Regions from separate parts of the Pantoea sp. nfd-35 genome, predicted to be linked through region 1. Evidence: riboswitches for the same ligand, from Rfam matches in the RefSeq annotation. Region 1 holds a riboswitch; each other region holds the start of a gene.

The links. Region 1 has a riboswitch for thiamine pyrophosphate ahead of thiB (thiamine ABC transporter substrate binding subunit). Riboswitches for the same ligand answer to the same signal wherever they lie in the genome.
Region 2: linked by a shared signal. The riboswitch ahead of P9J57_RS21150 (FAD-dependent oxidoreductase) and the one ahead of thiB (thiamine ABC transporter substrate binding subunit) in region 1 are both predicted to bind thiamine pyrophosphate.
Region 3: linked by a shared signal. The riboswitch ahead of thiM (hydroxyethylthiazole kinase) and the one ahead of thiB (thiamine ABC transporter substrate binding subunit) in region 1 are both predicted to bind thiamine pyrophosphate.

Annotation. Positions count from the first base shown of each region.
Region 1 is NZ_CP122403.1:3,670,717-3,673,973, forward strand. Features, by position in the region: gene sgrR (HTH-type transcriptional regulator SgrR) at 232-1,893, shown strand; TPP riboswitch at 1,929-2,033, shown strand; gene thiB (thiamine ABC transporter substrate binding subunit) at 2,077-3,063, shown strand; gene thiP (thiamine/thiamine pyrophosphate ABC transporter permease ThiP) at 3,039-3,257, shown strand, end outside.
Region 2 is NZ_CP122404.1:158,066-161,322, reverse strand. Features, by position in the region: gene P9J57_RS21160 (thiazole synthase) at 1-504, opposite strand, end outside; gene thiS (sulfur carrier protein ThiS) at 507-704, opposite strand; gene P9J57_RS21150 (FAD-dependent oxidoreductase) at 701-1,633, opposite strand; TPP riboswitch at 1,772-1,891, opposite strand; gene P9J57_RS21145 (AzlD domain-containing protein) at 1,950-2,270, opposite strand; gene P9J57_RS21140 (AzlC family ABC transporter permease) at 2,267-2,938, opposite strand; gene P9J57_RS21135 (helix-turn-helix domain-containing protein) at 3,033-3,257, shown strand, end outside.
Region 3 is NZ_CP122403.1:1,588,473-1,591,729, forward strand. Features, by position in the region: gene P9J57_RS07440 (hypothetical protein) at 1-125, opposite strand, end outside; gene P9J57_RS07445 (lysozyme inhibitor LprI family protein) at 132-1,202, opposite strand; TPP riboswitch at 1,354-1,450, shown strand; gene thiM (hydroxyethylthiazole kinase) at 1,482-2,282, shown strand; gene thiD (bifunctional hydroxymethylpyrimidine kinase/phosphomethylpyrimidine kinase) at 2,269-3,069, shown strand; gene P9J57_RS07460 (GntR family transcriptional regulator) at 3,104-3,257, opposite strand, start outside.

The DNA.
Region 1 (3,257 bases):
GAGAAACGGGAACAATGGAACCCCGACCCAAACCTACAACGTAAAAAAAACCAGCAGAATAACCCTGCTGGCGAAATCGTAACACACTACTCAGAAGGGACAGACATCGCTGCCAGTCCATGTCAGAGCGCCATTCATTACTGAATGCCTCCCGCTCTTCCAATACAGGAAAGATTGCCTCTAAAATGGGGTAAGAAAAACAGAGCACCTTTATCAGGGAGTTCCTCTTTTATGTCGTCATCACGTCTGAAGCAGCAGTTCATTCGTCTGTGGCAAAATTGCCAGGGACAACCACAGGAAACAACCCTGGGCGAACTGGCTGATTTGCTGCACTGTTCGCGTCGCCATATGCGAAACCTGCTCAACAGAATGCAAGCGGCTGGCTGGCTCACCTGGCAGGCCGAAGCCGGACGGGGCAAACGTTCCCTGATGACCTTCTGCTACACCGGGCTGGCGCTCCAGCAGCAGCGTGCCGAAGATCTTCTGGAGCAGGATCGTATCGATCAGTTAGTCCAGCTGGTGGGGGATAAAGATCAGGTCAGACAGATGATCAGCGCCCACCTGGGGCGGAGCTTCCGCCAGGGCAAACATATTTTGCGCGTCCTCTATTATCGCCCTCTGCTGAATCTGTTACCCGGTCCGCCCCTGCGCCGTTCGGAAACCCATATTGCCCGCCAGATCTTTAGCGGCCTGACGCGCATAAATGAGGAAAAGGGGGAAATCGAGGCCGATATCGCCCATCACTGGCAGCAAACATCCGATCTCCACTGGCGCTTTTATTTACGTCCTGCCATTCGTTTTCATCATGGCCGGGAGCTGGACATGGCCGATGTGATCGCAAGCCTGGAACGCCTGCGTCAGTATCCCCTGTTTTCTCATATCCAACGGCTCGACTCACCGGCCCCCTGGACCCTGGATATCTATCTGGATCAGCCCGACAGCTGGCTGCCCTGGCTGCTGGGCAGCGTCAGCGCCATGATTCTGCCACGGGAATGGCCTGAAATTCGCGATTTTGCCCGTCAACCTTTGGGAACAGGTCCTTATCGGGTCGTCCGTAATCAGCACAGCCAGTTGAAGATAGAAGCGTTTGACGACTACTTTGGCTATCGCGCGCTGATCGATGATGTGTCGGTGTGGGTACTGCCAGAGATCAGTGACGAGCTGGTTTATGCAGGGGTTCGCCTGCAGGGCGAAAAAGCCGATGAGAAACAGGAAGAGAGCCGGCTTGAAGAAGGTTGCTACTATTTACTGTTCGATCAGCGTTCAGAAAAAATGGCCGATCGAGACATTCGACGCTGGCTCAGCGACCTGCTTAACCCGATTGCACTCCTCAATAATGCGGGCAGGGGTTATCAGCGCTACTGGTTCCCGGCTTACGGCCTGCTACCCCGCTGGCACCATCGCCGCGATCTGACCCCAGTGGACAAACCGGCGGGCCTCACGAGCCTGACGTTAACCTGGTATAACCAGCATATTGAGCATGTCAGTATTACGGATGCCTTACGTCCGTTGCTGGCAGAACAGGGCGTTACGTTGAACACCCGGGAAGTCAGTTACGAAAGCTGGCATCAGGGCGAAGGCGAGAGTGATATCTGGCTGGGCAGCGTCAATTTTACCCTGCCCCTCGAATATTCCCTGTTTGCCCTGTTATACGAAACGCCGTTGATGCAGCACTGTATGCCTGTTAACTGGCAGCAGGATGCCACGCGCTGGCGTGAAAAAACGCTCTCCCTCGCTGAATGGGGTAAATATCTGGTGGAAAATAGCTGGCTTCATCCGCTGTTTCATCACTGGCTGCTGCTGGAGGGCCAGCGCAGTATGCGCGGCGTGCGGATGAATACATTGGGCTGGTTTGATTTTAAATCCGCCTGGTTTGCCCCGCCTACGCTGTGAGCCTTTCCCCTTGCGCATTTAATGACTAGAATGTGGCGTTCTCAACGGGGTGCCCCTTTCCACAGTGTCAGGGCGCTGAGAAATACCCGTCGAACCTGAATCGGTTAATACCGACGTAGGGATTTGAGAGGTTGTTTTGCTCAGATCCTTTGCGACTCAACCCTGCCGCCCTAGGAGCGCAAAGTGTTAAGAAACGTCCTGCCCGTGCTGCTGTTACTCTCTGCCCCGGTCTTTGCGGCCAAACCTGTCCTGACGGTTTACACCTACGACGCCTTTTCCGCTGACTGGGGGCCGGGTCCGGCCGTCAAAAAAGCCTTTGAAGCCCAGTGCGGTTGCGAGCTGAAATTTGTCGCGCTGGAAGACGGTGTTTCGCTGCTGAACCGTGTACGTATGGAAGGCAAGAACACAAAGGCCGATGTGGTACTAGGCCTGGATAACAACCTTCTGCAGGCCGCGCAGCAAACCGGCCTGTTTGCCAAAAGCGACGTGGATACCCGTGAGCTGCAGGTGCCCGGCGGCTGGAAGGACACCACCTTTGTGCCGTTCGATTACGGTTATTTCGCATTCGTGTACAACAAAAACACGCTAAAAAATCCCCCCACAAGCCTGAAAGAACTGGTCGAAAGCCCAGAGAAATGGCGCGTGATTTATGAAGATCCTCGCACCAGCACGCCAGGCCTTGGCCTGCTGCTGTGGATGCAAAAGGTTTACGGGGACAACGCGCCTGAGGCCTGGCAAAAGCTGGCGAAGAAAACCGTCACGGTCACCAAAGGCTGGAGTGAAGCCTACGGCCTGTTTCTTAAAGGCGAGAGCGATCTGGTGCTGAGCTATACCACGTCACCGGCTTATCACATCATTGAAGAGAAAAAAGATAACTATGCTGCGGCATCCTTCGCCGAAGGCAACTATCTGCAGGTTGAGGTGGCCGCCCGACTGGCGAACAGCAAGCAGCCCAAACTGGCAGAACAGTTTATGCAATTCATGGTTACGCCAGCCTTTCAGAACACCATCCCTACCGGGAACTGGATGTATCCGGTGATCAAAACTGACCTCCCCGCCGGGTTTGCCTCGCTCAGCGTGCCGAAGACAACATTGCAGTTTTCACCGGAAGAGGTTGCCAGCCACCGTTCGCAATGGGTTAGCCAATGGCAACGCGCCGTCAGCCGTTAATCCCTTTCTGGCTGATTCCGGGTTCGCTCGCCACGCTGCTGCTCTGCAGCGTGGCGCTGCTGGCCTTCACAGCACTGTGGATGGCGGCGCCAGCGACCAACTGGCGGTCTGTCCTGCAGGATACGTATCTGCATCATGTTATTGGCTTTTCGTTTAAGCAGGCGCTGCTTTCCGCCCTGCTCTCCTTGCTGCCG
Region 2 (3,257 bases), on a different replicon from region 1:
GGCACGCATCGTGCGTAATCCCTCGATATTGCGTAATCCCTGGCCTGAGCCGATAGGCGCCCCCCACGGCATCAGCACTTCACAGCCCGCGTCCAGCAGTTTCTCGCCCACAATCAGATCTTCTGTGGTGTAAGGGAAAACGTGGAAACCCTCTGCACACAAAATACGTGCTGCTTCGACGAGGGCAAAGGGATCGGGCTGTAAGGTATCGGCATGACCGATCACCTCAAGCTTGATCCAGGACGTGGCAAACAATTCCCGCGCCATATGCGCAGTCGTCACGGCTTCTTTCACCGTGTGGCAGCCTGCGGTATTGGGTAAAACGCGTTTATTTAAGGTTTTCAGGAGATCGCGAAAGGCTCCGCCCTGGCTTCCTTCACGACGCAGACTCACCGTAATAATCTCGGCGCCGGATGCGCCAACGGCCTGTTGCAGAATATCCGGCGAGGGATAACCTGCAGTACCCAGTAAAAAACGTGACTGTCCGCTAAAGTCATAAAACATCGTTAGCCTCCCTGCATCGGCGATAACACTTCAAGACGACAACCCGCCACAAGCGGCTCTGAGGAATAGCGCTCCCGGGGAACAAATTCGCCGTTCACGGCACTGGCGACACAGCCAGCATCGATATGTTGTTCCACGAGTAATTCAGCCAGCGTGCGGGCTTCGGTTTCAATAGCAAGGCCGTTCAGTTCTATTTTCATCGCACTCCCTCGGACGTCAGTTGTTGCATAAGCTTCTCGGCCATCATCGGGGCCAGCAGGAAGCCGTGACGGTACATGCCGTTAATAGAAAAAATGCCATTTTCGTAACGCACTTCGGGCAGATTGTGGCGGTAAGCCGGACGCATACCTGTGCCGCTTTCAATAATGCGTGCTTCGGCGAGGGCGGGATGGATGCTGTAGGCTGCGCTTAACAGTTCCATCATAGCGCGCGCGCTGATTGGGCTGTCATCCTGGCTTTCGACCATGGTCGCGCCCAGCATAAAATGCCCCTGTGCCCTGGGCACCAGATAACAGGGAAAACGCGGGTGCAGCAGGCGAACAGGACGGGAAAACGTTATTTCGTCGGTGTGGAGAATAACCATTTCACCGCGCACGGCACGCAATTCGGGTTGGGATTGCCGGGCATGAATACCCCGGCAATCGATAATTTTCCCGCTGGGTTTACCCGGGTGAAACCGGACCCCCGCATTCAGTAAACGCGTTTGTAATTGTTGCATTGCCAGCCGGGGATCAAGATGACCTTCTGCGGCAAAGAACAAGCCACGGGCAAAACGGTCTTCCAGCGCAGGTTCAATCTCTGCTGGCGTCACCCACTGATGTGATGAGGTCATGTTAGCGAAACGCGTTAACTCAGCACTGTCGCGCGGGGGCGCAATCACCAGGGTACCCTGCTGTTCCACGCCGCTGACCCGGGCCGACCACCATGCCGCAGCATACTGACCCCAGTCAACGACCTGCTGTGGCGCACTTTCCGCTTCGCACCAGGGCGCCAGCATACCGCCAGCCCAGTGCGATGCCGCGCGGCAGTCCGGTAAGGTAATGATTTCGACAGGTTCACCTTGCTCCGCCAGTAGCGTGGCGATACACAGTCCGGACACGCCGCTGCCGAGCACTGACCAGCGGCTCATTGCCAGCCAACCTGACAGGATAACATCAGAAACAGGATTTTCACTTTGGCCTCTCTGTTAACAGTCAGAGACCCGTGATACAAGAAGGGAAAAAGCATGAGCCCGGCAAAAGCAGACTCTGCGGCAAGTATCTGCCTGTGGCAAAGATACCCGTCTTCCTACGCCAGTATCAACTGGGTCAGGTTCTAAGGGTCGCTAAGCCGCGCATTGCGCTATTAGCCTCTCAGTCTCTTTGGCGAGACTCCCCTGACGGGTTCTAGTTTTATTTTAAGCCGCGCCTTACGTCAAGGCTGATGCAGCAATTTGTCGTTAGCGACTAAGGCACATTCAGGTAACGCAGCAGAGCGGTCATACAGGCTGCGCCCAAAATGATGACGATCAGCGGCGCCCTGCGCCAGGCGAGAAAAATGGCAAACGACACGCCCAGCAGCCTTGCCATCCCGGCAAAATGCTGACCTTCGAACAACGTGGTGGTGGCTGCAACGGCCAGTAACAGTACCGTGGCCGCATCGGATAACACATTTTGCGTGCGCTCACTGACAGGCAACCGGTTACCCAGTTTGACGCCCGCATAACGAATGGCATAGGTTCCGGCAGCCAGCAAGGCAATGCCTGCAATTATCATCGGATGATTCATTTACGCGATCTCCACGTAAGCAGCCCTAACAACGAAAACAGAACAGGCATCCCTGCTGGAACAAATGGCGTGACCGCCAGCGACAGCACGGCGCCGGTAGCAGCAGGAATGCGGGTTCGGGGTTTGCGTAACGCCGGGAAGATGAGTGCGATAAGAATGGCGGGAAAAACCGCATCCAGACCGATAACGGAAATATTCGGGATAAACTGGCCAATCGCGGCCCCGAGCATGACGGTGAACGGCCAGATCAATCCGATACCGATGCCGCACAGCCAAAACGCACTGCGGCGTTGAGCCAGCTGCGGCTGAGAGATGCCGAACACCACACTTTCATCGTTCATAATGTGACAGCCGAGCGCCCCCCGCCAGCCTCTGCCCACTAAGTCTTTAACCGCAATGCCAAAGGGAAGATGGCGGGCGTTGACCAGCAAACCTGCCGCGGCAGCGGTTAACGGACTGCCACCGCCGGCAACGATGCCAATAAATAAGAATTCCGATGCGCCAGCCAGCACCAGCGTTGATAACGCCAGCGGTACCCAAAACGGAAAGCCATCAGCAGTGGCGAGCGACCCGTAAGACAGGCCGACAATGCCATCTGCGATACAGACCAGAAAAATTGCTTTTATAACGCCTTTATCCAGCGTGAATTTTTTTGCCAGCATCAACATCGAATCCCATAACGAACGATAAATCCATTATAATGGACATCGGATATGTATTACAAGACGAACGATACGTTCATTTTAACGAACAGGAAAAGTGATGAGCACGCCCATTGATATCATTGCCCGAGGTTTAGTAAGAGAACGCCAGCGTGCCGGCCTGACGCTGGCTGAAGTTGCTCGCCGGGCGGGGATTGCAAAATCGACCCTGTCTCAGCTTGAAGCCGGTAACGGCAATCCGGGTATTGAGACGTTGTGGTCGCTGTGTGTCGCGCTCAATATTCCATTTGCACGCCTGATGGAGCCGGAAACGAACCGGTTACAG
Region 3 (3,257 bases), 2.1 Mb from region 1:
GAAAAGATAAATGTACCAGAAGACACAGATGTATAAGCCATAATCATCAGAAGTGCAATAATCACAATCAGCGGTAAGCTAATTAAGCCTTTGATATTAGATGGCGCTTCATCGTCTTTTAACATTTTTTATTACTCATCATCGGTAATGTTATTTAGCAGGATCGTGATTGAACGTCTGGCTTCGCTATTCGCCGTATCCGCCGGCATGTTAAACGCATGTTGGTAGTAGTGTGCCAGCTCAATAAGGCTATTCTGGTAGCCTTCAGTATGCTGCTTGATAAACTGCTGTGCGTCGTCAGATAAGCTATTTTTTCCGTATTGGATGGACTTTAAAAACTTCATGCTGTGACTTAACGTGGCTGAAATTTCCGCCCGCGTAATGGCATAAATTGTAAAACGAATGGTCCCTGTGCTAACAGGGGTGGCATCTTCCGCCAGATGAATAAATTGCTTAAACAACGGCAGTGTGGGCTGAGTTTGTTCGCAGTCACTGATGGGGGTTCGGCTGTCAATTGCACCACCGGCCAGCGGTTCCAGCCAGACGATATTTTGTGGATGCCGTAAAAATGCCTCGCAGGGGATAATAAGTGATTCTGGATTATTTTCGGCAATGAGCCAGAGAAACATGCCGAAGTTGTTGGTATTTTCTGCTGCGCTTTCTGCATCAGGAATTTTATCTTCGAATATGTGGTTATCTGTTACTTCGAAAGCGGGTCGAATGAGTTCGGTGACCTTATTATGCCTGGTTGAACCTGCTGGAAGAGAAGTAAACTGATAAATCGCTTCGTATATGTTCACTAACTCGGGATTTATTTTACGAATTTGCTTAATGGCTTCGCCATGATGGGTATAAAGAACCATGACAGCGAGTTCAAAAAGCCGTTGATCGTAGTATCCTTCAATGCGTTTTTCTTGAGGGTCAGTGAGACACATTTTAGTCAGGTTTTTTAACCATTGCCGTTGTGCGGTAATGAGCCCCGAAGGTCCGGCCGTGGCGTTTTTTTTCGCGAGATCAAAAAAATGCGCCATTAACCGATCTTTTGCCGATAACGTCTGGCTCTGACAAATCACCTTTTCGATTGCGCTGGGATGCGCACATGAAAAACTGGGGGCGGCACTCGCCTGAAATGCCAGCATCAATCCTGACATGAGTAACGCCAGTTTTATAAAATATGCGACCAGGCTGAAGCCAGTTTTCATCAGGATACTCTGAGTAAATAATTGTTATCTCAAGAATAAGCCCAAGAAGGCGTGTTGAATATAAACCCGGATTAAACGATCTGATTTGATGCGGGCAAGGTTGCTTTGCCAGTGGCTCAACCTTATGCTGATGACGGGTAAAGTGAATTTACCTGACGACTCGGGGTGCCCTTCTTTGTGAAGGCTGAGAAAAACCCGTATTACCTGATCTGGATAATGCCAGCGTAGGGAAGTCTGATGCCTGACCGCATTCGCCTTCTTGTCCGCCGGTTGGGAGTTATGATGACACATCAACCGCAACACCTTTCTGATGCGCAATGCGCGCCCATTCTGCAACAGTTTCGCCGTCAGTCACCGCTGGTGCACTGTATGACCAACGATGTGGTGCAAACGCTAACCGCTAACGTTTTACTCGCCCTTAATGCCTCTCCGGCCATGGTTATCGACGCTGAAGAAGCGGCGCAGTTTAGCGCGGTTGCCGATGCGCTGCTTATCAATGTCGGTACGCTAACCCACGATCGTAAGCAAGCGATGCAGGCTGCGGTGCTTGCAGCAAATCAGGCGGGCACGCCCTGGACACTGGATCCGGTGGCGGTCGGCGCGCTGACGCTGCGCACCGTGTTTTGCAAGCAGCTGCTCGCGCAGTCGCCTGCAGTGGTGCGCGGCAATGCCTCAGAGATTCTGTCGCTGGCGCAGCAGGCAGCAGGCGGACGCGGTGTTGACAGCCTGCATTCGGCCGAAGCCGCGCTGCAGGCTGCCCAACAGCTGGCAAAAGCTTTTGATACCTGTGTCGTCGTGACCGGCGAAGTAGACTATGTCACCGATGGGCAGCGCACCTGGGCGATTACGGGCGGTTCGCCGTTAATGACGCGGGTGGTCGGCACCGGCTGTGCGCTTTCAGCGGTGGTTGCGGCCTTTGCCTGTTTGCCAGGTGACCGACTGATCAACATCGCCTGCGCCTGTCGGGTGATGGCGCTGGCTGGAGAAAAGGCCGCGCAGGATGCAGATGGACCGGGTAGCTTTGCGCCTGCTTTCCTGGATGCACTCTGGACGCTGGAGGCACCTGATGAAACGCATTAATGCCCTGACGATTGCAGGGACCGATCCCAGCGGCGGGGCCGGTATCCAGGCCGATCTGAAAACCTTCTCTGCACTGGGCGCGTACGGTACCAGTGTGATCACGGCGCTGGTGGCGCAGAATACCTGCGGCGTGCAGTCGGTATACCGCGTTGCGCCAGAGTTTGTGACCGCCCAGCTGGACTCGGTGCTGGATGATGTGCGCATCGACAGTGCGAAGATTGGCATGCTGTCTGAAACAGAAATTGTCGAGCGGGTGGCCCATGGCCTGCAGCGGCGGGAAATTCCCTTTGTGGTGCTGGATACGGTGATGGTGGCTAAAAGCGGCGATGCCCTGCTGAATCCGGATGCGATTGCCTGTGTGCGAGATCGTTTATTGCCACAGGTGTCATTGATTACGCCAAACCTGCCCGAAGCCGCTGCACTGCTGGGATGCCAGGTTGCCCTCAATGAAGATGAGATGCTCACCCAGGGCGAAGCGCTACTGGCGCTGGGTTGCCAGGCAGTGCTGATGAAAGGCGGTCATCTCGATGGTGATGAAAGCCCGGACTGGCTGCTAACTCGGGCAGGGCGTCAGCGCTTTAGCAGCGTGCGGGTAAACACGCGTCATACGCACGGCACTGGCTGTACACTGTCCGCCGCGCTCGCGGCCTTACGTCCCCGGCATGACAGCTGGGAAGCGACGATCAGTGAAGCGAAAGCCTGGCTGCAGCAGGCATTACTGGCGGCAGATTCGCTGGAAGTGGGCAACGGGATTGGGCCGGTGCACCATTTCCATCAGTGGTGGTAGCCCATCGTGTTTCGCCTTGCAGACTGGCAAGGCGTTAATCCTCTTCAAACCAGGCGCTGTTTTGCTTGATGACTGGGGTGATCGAAAACATCATGGCCTGCAAATGATGGCGCAACGCCGCCTCAGCCTTGACGGGATCGTTTGCCTTCAGCGCCGCAAAAATAGCATCATGCTGTTCTATCAGGGTT